2 regions of the Kosakonia sp. MUSA4 genome follow, and region 1 is predicted to be linked to the other one. Evidence: riboswitches for the same ligand, from Rfam matches in the RefSeq annotation. Region 1 holds a riboswitch; the other holds the start of a gene.

The links. Region 1 has a riboswitch for cobalamin ahead of btuB (TonB-dependent vitamin B12 receptor BtuB). Riboswitches for the same ligand answer to the same signal wherever they lie in the genome.
Region 2: another riboswitch for cobalamin. It lies ahead of C0557_RS15980 (cobyrinate a,c-diamide synthase); the one in region 1 lies ahead of btuB (TonB-dependent vitamin B12 receptor BtuB).

The regions. Positions count from the first base shown of each region.
Region 1 is NZ_CP025697.1:5,593,276-5,600,684, reverse strand. Features, by position in the region: gene btuB (TonB-dependent vitamin B12 receptor BtuB) at 1-1,801, opposite strand, end outside; gene murI (glutamate racemase) at 1-6, opposite strand, end outside; cobalamin riboswitch at 1,866-2,035, opposite strand; gene trmA (tRNA (uridine(54)-C5)-methyltransferase TrmA) at 2,153-3,253, shown strand; gene C0557_RS26630 (YijD family membrane protein) at 3,291-3,656, opposite strand; gene fabR (HTH-type transcriptional repressor FabR) at 3,656-4,309, opposite strand; gene sthA (Si-specific NAD(P)(+) transhydrogenase) at 4,505-5,905, shown strand; gene oxyR (DNA-binding transcriptional regulator OxyR) at 5,888-6,805, opposite strand; gene argH (argininosuccinate lyase) at 7,065-7,409, opposite strand, start outside.
Region 2 is NZ_CP025697.1:3,365,921-3,373,329, forward strand. Features, by position in the region: gene C0557_RS15970 (cobalt-precorrin-8 methylmutase) at 1-579, opposite strand, end outside; gene cbiB (adenosylcobinamide-phosphate synthase CbiB) at 591-1,547, opposite strand; gene C0557_RS15980 (cobyrinate a,c-diamide synthase) at 1,544-2,923, opposite strand; cobalamin riboswitch at 3,023-3,205, opposite strand; gene C0557_RS15985 (L-threonine kinase) at 3,592-4,458, shown strand; gene C0557_RS15990 (DUF496 family protein) at 4,490-4,825, opposite strand; gene C0557_RS15995 (FUSC family protein) at 4,992-6,050, opposite strand; gene sbmC (DNA gyrase inhibitor SbmC) at 6,176-6,649, opposite strand; gene dacD (serine-type D-Ala-D-Ala carboxypeptidase DacD) at 6,771-7,409, opposite strand, start outside.

The DNA of each region.
Region 1 (7,409 bases):
AGCCATAAGCTGTCTCGTACTCTTTATCGAACAAGTTAGCTATTTTACCACGAACTGTAAGGTGAGATGTCACTGGATATGAGGCAGATAGATCAACCGTACTATAACTCGGCAAAACACGTTGCTCAGGGTTATACGTTGACGTGCGATTGTCATAGCGTTTACCGAAGTATTCCCACGCAAGATCCATATCCACATTGAAGATAGACCAGTCGAGCTGGTACTTGGCCTGGCGTTTTGAGCGGCGCGGCAGCACTTCGTTCGTTTCGTCATCACGCGGATCGATGTACTGCAAGGTCACACGATGCGAGAAGATGCCGGTATCGACGCTTCCTGTCCACTCAACGCCTTTAATGGTTGCAGCGTTAATGTTGTAGTAAGCCGTATCGCTATAGGTGATCAGATTATCGATCTCATAACGGTACGCGGACAGACGCCAGTCGACCGGGCCGGTTAATCCTTCCACACCCGCTTCCCACTGTTTTGACTCTTCTGGTTTCAGATCCGGGTTGGAAGCAATGCCAAAGCGCTTCGCGCCGTACTGCTGGCCAAGCGAAGGCGCGAGAAAACTCGTGCCGTAGGAGAGCGTCAGGCGGTAGTTCTCCACGAACTCCCAGCCAGCAGCCGTTTGCCAGGTACCGTGCCAGCCGAACGCATCATCTTTATCTTCGCGCCCGGAAGCCTCCAGCGTGACATCGCCAAACTGCTGCATCCCGTTCAGGTAGAGGCCGGTATTATCGCGATCGTAGCTGTCGCTCGTGCTTTGATTAGATGAAACCAGACGCTCCTGCTTCCAGTCGACACCTGCGCCCAGCGAGCCTTTACCCACCGCGATATTATTACCCCACTGAATGTAACGCTGCTCCATATCATCCAGCGTAGTGCCATCGTTATAACGGCCGTAGATGCTGCTGTAGTTGTAGTCTTTGCTTTTTTGATAGCTGGCAAGCAGTTGCGAGGAGTAGATCCCCTGGTTGAAATTCAGCCCGGTATCCCAGCCCTGAACATACAACTGGCGCTCATCCGCGCTGTACTCTGGCGAAAACGGCGCACTGCCCAGATCGTAATCCACATTATTGCTGAAGTTGTAGCCACGGAAGAAACCGTCAAAATGGTCATCGAACTTATGCTGTAAGCTGCCCCAGAACGTTTTATTGCGGTAGCCATCGCGATCTGCATCATGATCCCATGTCGAATCCGGCTGCACGTTGAATCCGCGCGTACTGGTATAAGAACCTGCGGCGGTCACCATCGTATCGCCAAAACGCTGACGCAAAGTGCCGTCATAGGTTTGATAACCTTTCGAGCCCATGCTGGCGTTGACCTGGGATTTCTCGCTATCCGTCATCGTAATGACGTTGACCACGCCGCCAATCGCGCCGGAGCCATAAACCGCAGAGCGCGGCCCGCGAATATACTCAACGCGCTGCACCAGCGAAAGCGGGATTTGATTGAGTTCGGGATCGTTCGAAATCCCTGAACGCGCCACCGGTACGCCATCAATCAGCAGCAGCAGATGTTTTGCTTCCGTACCGCGAACATAAACGGACGCTGTTTGTCCCAGCCCACCGTTTTGCGCGATATCCACGCCCGGTAAACGGCGCAGCACATCGATGAGTGAACGGGATTGCCAGCGATCGATATCCTCGCGCGTCACCACCTCGGTCGGTGCCAGCACGGTTTTAGCCGATTGTTGAAAACGATTTGCTGTCACCACCAAATTGTCTGAGCTGCTATCCTGCGCCCAGCCGGAAAATGCCGTGACGGAGAGCGCCGTCAGCAGCGAAGCTTTTTTAATCATTGTGAGAGCATCCACAAAATAAAAAGGATGCCGCAGGTTCCATCAATAGCACGCGATGATGTCACCAGATGCGACGTATTCCGGCAGGTCTTCGGGCTTGGAGGTACAACAAGACAGGACTTCCCACCACTGGCAGTGTCTGCTGTCTCACCTTAATCCTTACCGCTGCGCGTCAGCCCCAGATTCACACTGGATTCCCTTTTAACTCACAGGACCGGAACACGGATGCTACATTCTGTTACATATGGATGTCCAGACTGCTAAGTGAGTATTTCAAAAACATCGAGCGCTGGACATCCGGTGAGCAATCCCTACAATCGCCGCGTTATTCTTAATCTCTCAGGAAGCATCATGACCCCCGAACACCTGCCGACAGAACAATACGAAGCCCAACTGGCCGAAAAAGTCGTGCGTCTGCAATCGTTGATGACGCCATTTTCCGCGCCGCTTCCGGAGGTGTTCCGCTCGCCGGTCAGCCATTACCGCATGCGCGCCGAGTTCCGGATTTGGCATGACGGGGACGATCTCTACCACATCATCTTCGATCAGCAGACAAAATCGCGTATCCGCGTCGACAGCTTCCCGGCGGCCAGCGAGCTGATTAACGTATTAATGAAGGTAATGATTGATGCCGTGCGCGGCAACCACACGCTGCGCCACAAGCTGTTCCAGATCGACTACCTGAGCACCATGAGCAATCAGGCGATTGTGACGCTGCTGTATCACAAAAAGCTGGATAACGAGTGGCATGAAGCCGCCACCCAGTTGCGCGATGCACTGCGGGCGCAAAACCTGAATGTGCAACTGATTGGCCGCGCCACAAAAACCAAAATCGAGCTCGATCAGGATTATGTCGATGAACGCCTGCCGGTTGGTGGCAGAGAGATGATCTACCGCCAGGTGGAAAACAGTTTTACCCAACCTAACGCGGCAATGAATATTCAGATGCTGGAATGGGCGCAGGATGTCACCCGCGATGCCAGCGGCGATTTGCTGGAGCTGTATTGTGGTAACGGCAACTTCTCGCTGGCGCTGGCGCGCAATTTCAACCGCGTGCTGGCCACGGAAATCGCCAAGCCTTCTGTCGCCGCTGCGCAGTACAACATCGCCGCCAACCATATTGATAATGTACAAATCATTCGTATGTCTGCGGAGGAATTCACGCAGGCGATGAATGGCGTGCGTGCCTTTAACCGCTTGCAGGGGATCGATCTGAAAAGCTACCAGTGCGAAACGATCTTCGTCGATCCGCCGCGCAGCGGGCTGGATGCGGAAACTGAAAAAATGGTGCAGGCCTATCCGCGCATTCTGTACATCTCCTGCAACCCGGAAACGCTGTGCAAGAACCTCGAAACATTAAACCAGACGCACAACGTGTCGCGTCTGGCTCTATTTGATCAGTTCCCTTACACGCACCATATGGAGTGCGGCGTTCTGTTGACCAGAAAGTAAAATCTCTCATCCCTCTCCCGTAAAGGAGAGGGAAAAATCACTCCGATGCCTCGTGTTTGCGGTTACGGCTGCGCAGGCGAAAACCAATCCAGAAGACCAGCACCACTGACAGCACGGCCGGCAGGAAGTTGGAGCCGATCACCGGGTATTCAGCACGAACAACCGTACTGTACAGCAGCACGCCGAGAATAAAGCAGGCGGCGGCAAGGCCCGGCAGGCCAACGGGCATGGTGCGATTCTGGTAACGCTGATGCAGGCAATAGACCGTCAGCACCAGCGAGATAACCGGAAACAGAGAAAAGGGAACCACCGAACTGAACACAGCGGAAAATGCGCCGTTAATCGATAAGCCAGCAACCAGCGCCAGCAGCAACGTACCTTTATCTTGACCTGACTGTTTCATTACTCATCCTTTGCTTCACTCGTCGGTTGATGCGCCAGTTTTTCCTGCTCGCGGCGATACCAGTAATAGGCGCCTTTTGAAATCATCCGCAATTGTAGTACCAGCCGCTCTTCTAACTGCCGACGTTGTTCGGCGCTCACATCCAGCGCCTCTGCGCCGGCGTTGAAAACGATCGTTACCATCGCCTCGGCTTGCGCCTCGGTAAAGGCGCGCGGCATATGGTTTTCGAGTTCGAGATAGTCGGCAAGTTCCGCGATAAAGTGCTGAATTTCTCGCGCAACCGCCGCGCGGAAAGCGGCTGACGTTCCGGAACGCTCACGCAGCAGTAGCTGAAACGCATTGGGATTATTGCCAATAAATTCCATAAAGGTGGAAACCGAGGTGCGGATCACGCTGCCGCCTTTGGCAATACGCTGGCGCGCCTGGCGCATCAACTGGCGCAGCATCAACCCGCTTTCGTCCACCATGGTCAGGCCGAGCTCATCAACATCACGAAAATGCCGGTAAAAAGACGTCGGCGCGATACCTGCCTCGCGGGCAACTTCCCGCAGGCTCAGGCTGGCAAAACTCCGCTCAGCGCTCAATTGGCTAAATGCCGCTTCCACCAGCGAACGCCGGGTTCTCTCTTTTTGTTGCGCTCTTACACCCATCACTATGTTTGAATCCTTCCTGGGGCTTTCTGGCAATATACCAGAGAAAAATCCGATCTGATCGTACTGGATTGTGACCGATTATTTACACGTCGTTTCTTCTTTTTTGCATGAAAATAGCACAACGATAATTGGGGGATTGCCGCTTTGATGTTAGTCTTATGTTGCTTTTATGTATAAGAACAGGTAAGCCTAACCATGCCACATTCCTACGATTATGATGCAATTGTAATAGGCTCCGGCCCAGGCGGCGAAGGCGCAGCTATGGGTCTGGTTAAACAAGGAGCACGGGTCGCGGTTGTTGAGCGTTACCATAACGTCGGCGGCGGCTGCACGCACTGGGGAACCATCCCGTCGAAAGCGTTGCGCCATGCCGTTAGCCGCATTATCGAGTTCAACCAAAACCCTCTCTACAGCGACCATACCCGCCTCCTCCGCTCCTCTTTTGCGGATATCCTGAACCACGCAGAGAGCGTGATTAATCAGCAAACCCACATGCGTCAGGGCTTTTATGAGCGTAACCGCTGTGAAATTCTTGAAGGCAACGCCCATTTTATTGATGACCACACGATGGCGCTGGAGTGCCACGACGGCACGGTAGAAACGATCACCGCAGAGAAGTTTGTTATCGCCTGCGGCTCGCGCCCCTACCATCCGGCCGATGTGGATTTTACCCATCCGCGCGTCTATGACAGCGATTCAATCCTCGATATGCACCATGAACCCCGCCATGTCATTATCTACGGTGCCGGGGTGATCGGCTGCGAATATGCGTCGATCTTCCGGGGAATGAACGTCAAAGTCGATCTAATCAACACCCGCGATCGTCTGCTGGCGTTTCTCGATCAGGAGATGTCAGATTCGCTCTCGTACCACTTCTGGAACAGCGGTGTTGTTATCCGTCACAACGAAGAGTACGAGCGTATCGAGCCGCTGGAAGACGGCGTCATCATGCACCTCAAATCGGGCAAGAAACTGAAAGCCGATTGTCTGCTCTATGCTAACGGCCGTACGGGTAATACCGACAGCCTGAAGCTGGGTAACATTGGTCTGGAAGCCGATGGTCGCGGGCAGTTGAAGGTCAACAGTATGTACCAGACCGCGCTGCCGCACGTTTATGCGGTGGGCGATGTGATTGGCTACCCAAGCCTGGCGTCAGCGGCTTACGATCAGGGGCGTATCGCCGCGCAGGCGATGATTAAAGGCGAAGCGACAGCGCACCTGATTGAAGATATCCCGACCGGCATCTACACCATTCCGGAAATCAGCTCTGTCGGTAAAACCGAGCAACAGCTGACCGCGATGAAAGTACCGTACGAAGTGGGCCGCGCACAGTTTAAACACCTGGCGCGGGCGCAAATTGTCGGTATGAATGTCGGCACCCTGAAGATCTTGTTCCACCGCGAAACGAAAGAAATTTTGGGGATCCACTGCTTTGGCGAGCGCGCGGCCGAAATTATTCATATCGGCCAGGCGATTATGGAGCAGAAAGGTGGCGGTAACACGATTGAGTACTTCGTTAATACCACCTTTAACTACCCGACAATGGCGGAAGCCTATCGGGTTGCCGCGCTAAATGGTTTAAACCGCCTGTTTTAACGCGCTATCGAAATGGCCATCCATTGCACCGCGGATGGCCTCTGCCAGCTGCTCATAGCGGCTGCGCAGCGGTGAACCCGGGCGATAAACCAGGCCGACAGTGCGTTTCGGTTCCGGCTTAATGCACGGCAGATAAACCACGCCATCACGTTTACGCTCACGCGGCACAGCCAGCGCGGGCAGTAATGTGATGCCACTCCCTGCCGCCACCATGTTGCGCAGCGTTTCCAGGCTGGTCGCACGGAAGTGCGTATCTTCGTCTGCCCCGGCTTCAAAGCAGAAACCCATCGCCTGATCGCGCAGGCAGTGGCCATCTTCCAGCATCAGCAACTTTTCACCAGCCAAATCGCCCATCGGCACGCACTCGCGGTTCGCCCATGGATGATCTTCATAAATCGCCAGCAGCATCGGTTCATCAAACAGCGGCACTTCAATAAAGGCTTCGCTCTCTTTCACCAGCGCCAGAATCGCGCAGTCGAGCTTGCCGCTGTCCAGTTGCGCCAGCAACTGATGCGTCTGCGCTTCATGCAGATACATTTCCAGTTTCGGGAACGTTTGATGCAGTAGCGGAATAATTTGCGGCAACAGATAAGGTCCAACGGTTGGGATCAAGCCGATATGCAGCGGGCCGGACATGGTTTCCCCCTGCTGGCTTGCCATTTCCTTCAGCACTTTGACCTCGCGCAACACCGTGCGCGCCTGATCCACCAGCAACAAACCCGCCTGGGTGAACAGCACTTTGCGGCTGGTACGTTCCAGCAGCATCACGCCCAGTTCATCTTCCAGCTTACGAATCTGCCCGCTCAGCGTTGGCTGGCTGACGTGGCAGGAGTCGGCTGCCCGGCGAAAATGGCGGTGTTCGGCTAACGCCACCAGGTATTCAAGATCACGAATATTCATTATTCATCCTCCGTCGCCACGATAGTTCATGGCGATAGATAGCATAGCAACGAACGATTATCCCTATCAAGCATTCTGTTGAATAATAAGCAACAGAAGCGAAGCGGAGCCTCACTTACCCCGTGATGAGACGATTACCCTTTGTTTCTTTCTGAACAACTAAAGCCAACGTGAACGTTTAGCGGACCTGAGTGTCCGCTTTTTTTTGCGTAAAAAAGCCCGGCGAAGTGCCAGGCCCGGTATTGCGTTTTCTTGCGGGTTACACCAGACGCGCTTTCGCATCGGCGATAGCCTGCGCCACCTGAAGCGGCGATACGCCGCCTTTCGCCGCGCGTTTATCCAGGCAAGATTGCAGCGACAGCACAGGATAAACATCGTCGCCAATCACCGTACTGAATTTTTGCAGATCGGTAAGCGCCAACGCCTCCAGCGGCTTCGCCTGGCGAATCGCTTCTACCACGGCTTCACCAACAATATGGTGCGCCTCGCGGAACGGCACGCCTTTAGCGACAAGGTAATCGGCCAGTTCGGTGGCGTTTGCATAACCCTGCTGCGCCGCTTCCTGGCAGCGCGGACGTTTCACCTGAATACCGTCCAGCACCAG
Region 2 (7,409 bases), 2.2 Mb from region 1:
ATTGCTGCCGCCCTTACGACCCTGCGCGGCAATGGCGGGCAAACCGCTCTCTACCAGCGCTTCTTTCGATTCCGCTGCGCCAACAAAACCGACCGGCACGCCGACCACGCCGCTGACGGGCACCTTATGTTCCAGCAGGCGGAACAAAGCCGTGGGCGCATTGCCGAAAACAAAGATTTTCTCTTCCGCTTCCGTCAGCGCCAGATCGACCGCCGCCATCGAACGGGTGATCCCCTCCTCTTTGGCTTTACGTACTACGCGTGGATCGGAGATATAGCAACGCACTTCGCCGCCAAACTCCGCCAGCAGCCGCTTATTAATGCCGGCAAGCGCCATCGTGGTGTCGGTATAAAGGGTGCAGCCTTGCGTTATCGCCCCGCACAAGCGTTGCAGCGCATCACTGGAAAACCACAAAATATCGAGCCAGTCGAAGTCAGCGGTGGTGTGGATGACCCGTTTGATTACCGCCTCATGCAGCGGGCTGGCAAAACGAAAATCGGGGCGGGTTTGCTGGATAATCTCGCCGATAATGACAAAACTTTTGGCTTCAATAGCCTGCGGTTGCTGCAAATAATCCATCGTCTTCATCCTTATGCGCCCGCGAGGGCAAGGTGTATCAGCGCAAACAGCGCCAGCGCCAGCATGGCGGCAAGCCACATCATGCGAATAGTGCGCGGAATGTCATCCGGCGTAATGGCGCGGAGCTCATCGCCAATCCACGGTTTTTCGACCCGCTGGCCGAAGTAGTCATTTGGCCCGCCAAGCCGCACGCCAAGCGCCCCGGCCACGGTGCCTTCAGGCCAGGCGCAGTTGGGGCTGCTGTGGTTGCGCCGATCGCGAAAACCGATACGCAGCGCATTGCCCGCGTCATTACCTGCGAGCCATGCTGCCATGCTGAGTAACAGCCAGCTCAGACGCGCCGGGATAAAGTTGGCGACATCATCCAGCCGCGCGCTGACCATGCCGATCGCACGGTATTTTTCATGCTTGTAGCCCACCATCGAATCCAGGGTATTGACCGCTTTGTAGGCCATTGCCAGCGGCGCGCCGCCGAGCAGTAAAAAGAACAGCGGCGCGATAACGCCATCGACGGTGTTTTCCGCGACGGTCTCAACTACCGCGCGGGTGATTTGCGGCGGCTGGAGCTGCGCGGTATCGCGACCGACAATCCACGACAGCTTTTCGCGGCTTTCAGCAAGCGAACCGGAGCGCAGCGCCTGCTCCACTTCCCGCGCCATATCCGCAAGACAACGCGTGGCAAGCAGGGTGTAAATCATCCACACCTCCACGCACCAGCCGAACCACGGATGGATTGCCTGCGCCAGTGCGAGCACGCCCCAGGCAACGCTCCAGGTGATGCCCACCACCAGCAGCCACATCACGCCGCCGCCGATGCGCAGCGCGGTATCGCTGCGGCACACTCGCCGGACGGCGCTTTGCACCAGGTTAATCAGCGCGCCGATCCAACGCACCGGATGCGGCCAGTGCGGCGGGTCGCCAAGGAAGCGATCGAGCAGAAATGCGACACACCAGGCCAGCAGCGTCATGACGCCCTCCTGGCGGCGGCAAACCAGTGCTCCAGCATCGCTGGACGCTGGGCGAAATGCAGATGTAAATAGCTGGCAAAAGTGTTGCCCACCTGCCAGCCGCCCTGCCAGCGCTTCAGCACTTCGCCATCGCGCGTTTTATGGCACGCCAGCACGGCATCGACGCGCGGGGTGAAATCGGAATAGTGAAACTCGTGGCCGCGCAGGGTTTCCCCTTCGCCAGCAAGTAAGGTCTGCTGCGTTGCGCGGGCTTCGCAGTAACCAAAGCGGGTGAGCTTGCTGCCCATCCGGCTGTGACCGGGGATGGCGCCGACCATCGGCCACTCATCGCCTGCGGCATCCACCAGCGTATCGCCGAGATACATCAGGCCGCCGCACTCGGCATAGATCGCCACGCCACGCCGGTGCGCGGCGAGAATGGCATCGCGCATCGGCTGGTTTGCCGACAGCGTGCGCGCGTGCAGCTCCGGATAACCGCCGCCCAGCCACAGCATCTGGCATGTGGGCAACTCATGGTCATGCAGCGGGCTAAAACGCACGATGCGCACACCGGCATGTTCAAGCAGTTGCAGATTATCGGCATAGTAAAAGTTGAAGGCTTCGTCGTCGGCCAGCGCCAGCTCCAGCCCTGCGCCCGCCTCTGGCGCGGGCATGGCAGGAAGCGCCCCCTGCGGCAGCGCGGTGACCTGGCTCAGGGCGAGTAAGCGGTCAATATCGAGGGTCTGTTCCAGGCGCGCGGCAAACGCCTGCCATGGCTGTGCGTTAACGACCGACTCGCGGGCAGTGACCAGACCAAGATGACGTTCCGGCAGCGCCACGCCGGGAGCAACGGGAACATATCCCAGCACCGGCAAGTCGCAGTAATACTCAATGGCGTGTTTCAGCAGTTGAAAATGGCTGTCGCTGTTTACCCGGTTGACGATCGCTCCGGCAATGCGCAACTGCGGGTCAAAGCGCTGAAACCCCATCACCGTGGCGGCAATTGAGGTGGATACCGCTTTGCCATCAACCAGCAGGATCACCGGAAGCGCAAGCTGTTTTGCCAGCGCCGCGCTGCTGCAATAATTGGGGTCGGTGCCGTAGCCATCGTAAAGCCCCATCACGCCCTCAATAACGGCGACATCGGCGGCGGTGAAATGTTGGCGAAACAGCGCATTTAACACAGGCGTCGGCAGCATAAAGCTGTCGAGATTACGGGAAGCCACGCCGGTAACGGCGCTGTGCCAGGCGGTGTCGAGGTAGTCCGGCCCGACTTTGAAGGGTTGCACGCGTAAACCGCGACGTTGCAGCACAGTGAGCAGCCCGAGCGTGACGGTGGTTTTCCCACAGCCGCTGCCGGTTCCGGCAAGGATAAAGGCGCTGCGTCTGTCTGACATTCCTGTAACCCCGTAGCGGGCAGGAAGAACGGAGCCAGGACGCGAGTTGACCCGGTCTTTCGACCGTACGCGACTGAGCAACCCACTTCCCACCGAAGTTGTTGATAATGTCCATCAGGCCGGTCTTCTGGCTTAGCGTCATCCTCGCCCGTCCTTCCCGATCTTACGATCAGTGGCGATTACGGGGTCGTCAGCATTACAGCAGCGGGGGCTGCGGGGGATTTACACCCCCTTCCCAGCCGCAAAATACATTTGCGGCAAACCTGATAGATTTTTAATCACGGCGCGTCATTATCACCCTGATTTTTCCCTGTACGAACTATATCGCAGCAGGGAAATAAAAACGGGTTCAGTTTATCTTTGAGCAAATAATAATTTGTTGCGCTATGACAATTTATTGCTCACCCTTTTCATCAACTCCCGGCATATTAAGGCATCAGAGAGTTCTCAAGCGCATCCGGAATAACAAAATATTGCTAACGGTAATTTAATCGCCCGCAATATTTGCATTATTTTGCAGACGAAATGCCTGCGGCGTCAGTTGACAGGTCTGGCGAAAAACATTGCAGAAATAGCGGGTCTGCGAGAAATCTAAATTGCGCGAAATTCTGGCGTTCGCCGGGTCGAAGTGACACTATCCGGGCTTTGATTGTGAAGGGAGTTACAGCGTGGCGTTGGCGCACTGTCCCGCATCGTGCGGTGAAATAATCCAGGGCTGGATCCTGGGAGGTGAAAAGCTGGTCTCCTGTCCGGTGGACTGGTACAGCAGTGTCGAAGTCACCCACGGCAAACCTCGGGTGGATGAACGGCCGCTGGTGCGTCGTATGGTTAACCAGCTCCTGGCGCACTGGCAGCTACCTGCCACGCTGGCGCACACATTGCGCATCGAGTGTCACTCTACCATTCCCCTGGCCAAAGGCATGGCCAGCAGCACCGCGGATATTGCCGCCGCCGCCGTGGCAACGGCCCGTCATCTTGAGCAACCGCTGGATGAGAAAACGCTGGCGCAACTGTGCGTGGCGCTGGAGCCGACCGACAGCACGATCTTTTCGCGCCTGACCCTGTTCGATCACAATAGCGCTGAAACGCAGATTACCTGCGGCAGTTTGCCGGAGTGTGACGTGCTGCTGCTTGAAAGCCCGCTAACCCTGACCACTGCCGCTTATCATCGTCTGCCACGCCAGCGGGCACTGCTGGAAAATGCCCCTACGCTGGATAATGCATGGCGCCTGTTGCAGCAGGCCTGCGTGGAAAATGATGCCGCGCGGCTGGGAGAAGCTGCGACGTTAAGCGCGATTGCCAGCCAGGCGCTGCTGCCAAAACCGGCGTTTCCCACCCTGCTCGAGCTGGTGGAGCGTTGCGATCTGTATGGACTGAATGTTGCTCACAGCGGAAGTGTGGTCGGGCTACTGCTTAATAGCCAGCGCCATGATGTGGAAAGCATTCGTCGGGAATTGAAAGAGACCGGGTTGACGGCGCACTGGCCGCAAAACTATCTGCTGAAAATGGTGGCAGGAGGCGTGCTGGAAGGGTGAGAGGCGCACCTCTCACCGCTCGCTGGAGGCGTTATTCCACTTTTGGCTCAATCGGCTTCAGTTCGCCCATGGTTTTGAGTTTTTTGGAGATTTCGCGGCGCTCTTTCGACAGTTCAGCATTTTTGATGATGTAATCATCCACGCGATCTTCGTAGTCGGTCTTCATGCTGGCGATAATGCCCTGGATCGCTTCTACGCTCATACCCGGTTTAATGTAGTCGCTCAGGTTGTCCAGCAGCAGCACGCGCTTCTGGTTATCACGGATCTTCTTCTCCACGTCCTGGATTTCACGCTGCAATTTATTTTTGCGGCGGAACAGACGCACAAACTCCAGAACATCCTGGAATGAAGGCTTACTTGTTTCCATTTTTACACCCCTGATAATGTGAGACTCGGATTCGTTAAAGCAACCACCTTAGAGGCAAACCTACCCAATGTGGTCGCATAAGACAATGGTTTTTCCTGTCGGCTATCATAACCGCAAATGTAGCTGAATCGAAACAACCCAACAACGGCATCGGGTTATCTGGCCGTTATTTGCGCAACGCCCGGCAGATCAAATGTGACAGCAGTTCCAGTTGGCGGGCCAGCTCCATGCTTAGCCAAACGTAACCGTGAATCGAGGTTTCAGCCAGCGCATCGCCTTTATGCTCACGGCTCAACTGGCGCAATTCCGCCACAATCTCACTGAGCTTTTCAGTATTGGCCAGAATCGGCTGCGGGTTGCCTTCATACAGCGCATGCGCAATGGTCAGCAGCGTTTGCTGAGTCATCTGCTGCGTATCCTGCAGCGTACGTGCGTTGATCATCACAAAATGGCTGGTACGTGAGCTCCAGTGAGCATTGATTTGCAGCTCCAGCATGCAGACCATATTGCGGCTGACGGTCTGGATGGCTTCGAAAATCGCCTTTTGCAGATGCGTCTCTTTGCAGGCGGGCGTGATCAGTCCGCGCATCTTCACCACGTCGTTGAGGATTTTTTGCAGATGTTTTTCCAGCCGCGGCCGTTCAACCAGGTTACGGGAGAAACCCGCCTGATAAACGCGGTTGAAGGCGGTAACGTAGTTGGCCATCTGAATACGCCAGTGCAAAAATGCCCGCTGCGGCCAGATGCCGGTAAACAGCATCGCCAGCAGTGAACCGATAATCACATCGCCGCTGCGCCACAGCGCGGTATGCATATCACCTGGCGGCGCGCCAACCACCACCGATAGCGTAATGCCAATGAGCAGCGCCTGGTAAGGCTTTTTGCCCAGCGCCAGCCAGCCACAGAGAAACATCGCCACCGCGCACCACAGCAGCATCACGGGCAGCGAGAGAAGCTCTAGTTTTAATGCCACCAGACCCAGCGCCGCACCCAAAATTGTGCCGCCAATGCGTTCAAATGCGCGCGGAACCACGTTTCCCCAAAAGGAGATCGGCCCCATCAACACCACCAGCGTGATCAGTGGCCAGGTTCCCTCTGGTACCTCCAGCAGACGGATCAGCAAAAAGGTCAGAATAAAAGCCAGCGCGATACGCACACCGTGTACGACACGATAATGGCGGTAAAGACGAATTTCGAAAGGACTGAGTGATTTGTCGCGACGCACAGTCGCTTCTCCCGATTGAACCGACAAAGGCGCAATTGTAGGATTTTTCGGACTCAGATAGCACCCTCTGCGATAAAAAAAGAGGCGACAGCGCTTCCTGTTGCCTCTTCCGGTTATTTTATCGCTTACAGATTTTTCGACTCAACCGGGATATGCATGTCGATTTCCCAGTAACCATCCTGCTGCGCATCGTTCAGGTAGACTTCAAAGCAGGGACCCGCAGCAATTTGCACGGATTGATCGCTAAGCAGTTCATCAAAGAAGAGATCCCAGCACGCTTCGAACTCTTCGTTGTACACCCGCGCCTGCGCCACGGCGTACTGGCCGCCGGGAATGTCGGTGAGAATCACTCCTTCGCTATTTGCCGGGATTTGAAAGCCAGCATCGACGGTGATAGCAACGTCAGCGCGCAGCTTTTCCGGCGGCACTTCGTCAGGGTTATCGTAATAGGCGCACACCCACTCCAGCGGTGCGATCTTATTGCTGTCGACCCACATCATTAGCTGTTTAAAACCCTGCTTCACCGTCACATCCCAGGGCCCGACCAGATGGAACCCGGCGATACGACGTTTTTCCAGTTGCTTCACGTTGTAGCTCATGTTGACTCCCTTAGCGTTACTGTGTGTTTATACAGTATAGCGTTCCGACGATCGCCTGGCATGTCGGAGTCATCAATTATGCGAGCAGACTCGCATCACCGCCACTCTGCCCGCACACGCGTTAACCTTTATGATGCAGCCAGTCGCTCAGACGCGAGAACACGCCGCCTTTGCCGACACTTTCCAGCGTGACCAGCGGCCAGTGAGCGATCAGCTGGTCGCGATCGTAGAGTTGGATCTCCCCCACCTGCTGATGTGCAGCCAGCGGCGCATTTAGCTCTTTACTGCTCAGCACATACTTCGCTTTGACGTTCTGCACTTCTGCTTTTGGTAGCACCAGCCAGTAATCCTGGTCCGTACCCACCGCAATCTGCTCTTTATCGCCGTACCACACGCGCTCGCTGCCGACTTTTTTGCCGTTACGCAAAATTTCGACGGTATCGAAGTTTTGTTGTCCCCAGTGCAGTAATTTGCGCGCCTGATCTTCACGGCCTTTCGGGCTGTCTGCGCCCATAATCACCGCAATCAGGCGGCGCTGACCGTCAACGCTGGAGGCAATCAGGTTGAAGCCTGCACCTGAAGTGTGACCAGTTTTCAGCCCATCGACATTGAGGGTTTTATCCCACAATAACCCGTTACGGTTTTGCTGGGTGATACCGTTCCACGTCAGGCTTTTTTCGCTATACATATGGTAGAAATCCGGCTCGCCGTGAATGATGGCGCGGGACAGTACCGCCAGATCGTAGGCCGAACTGTGCTG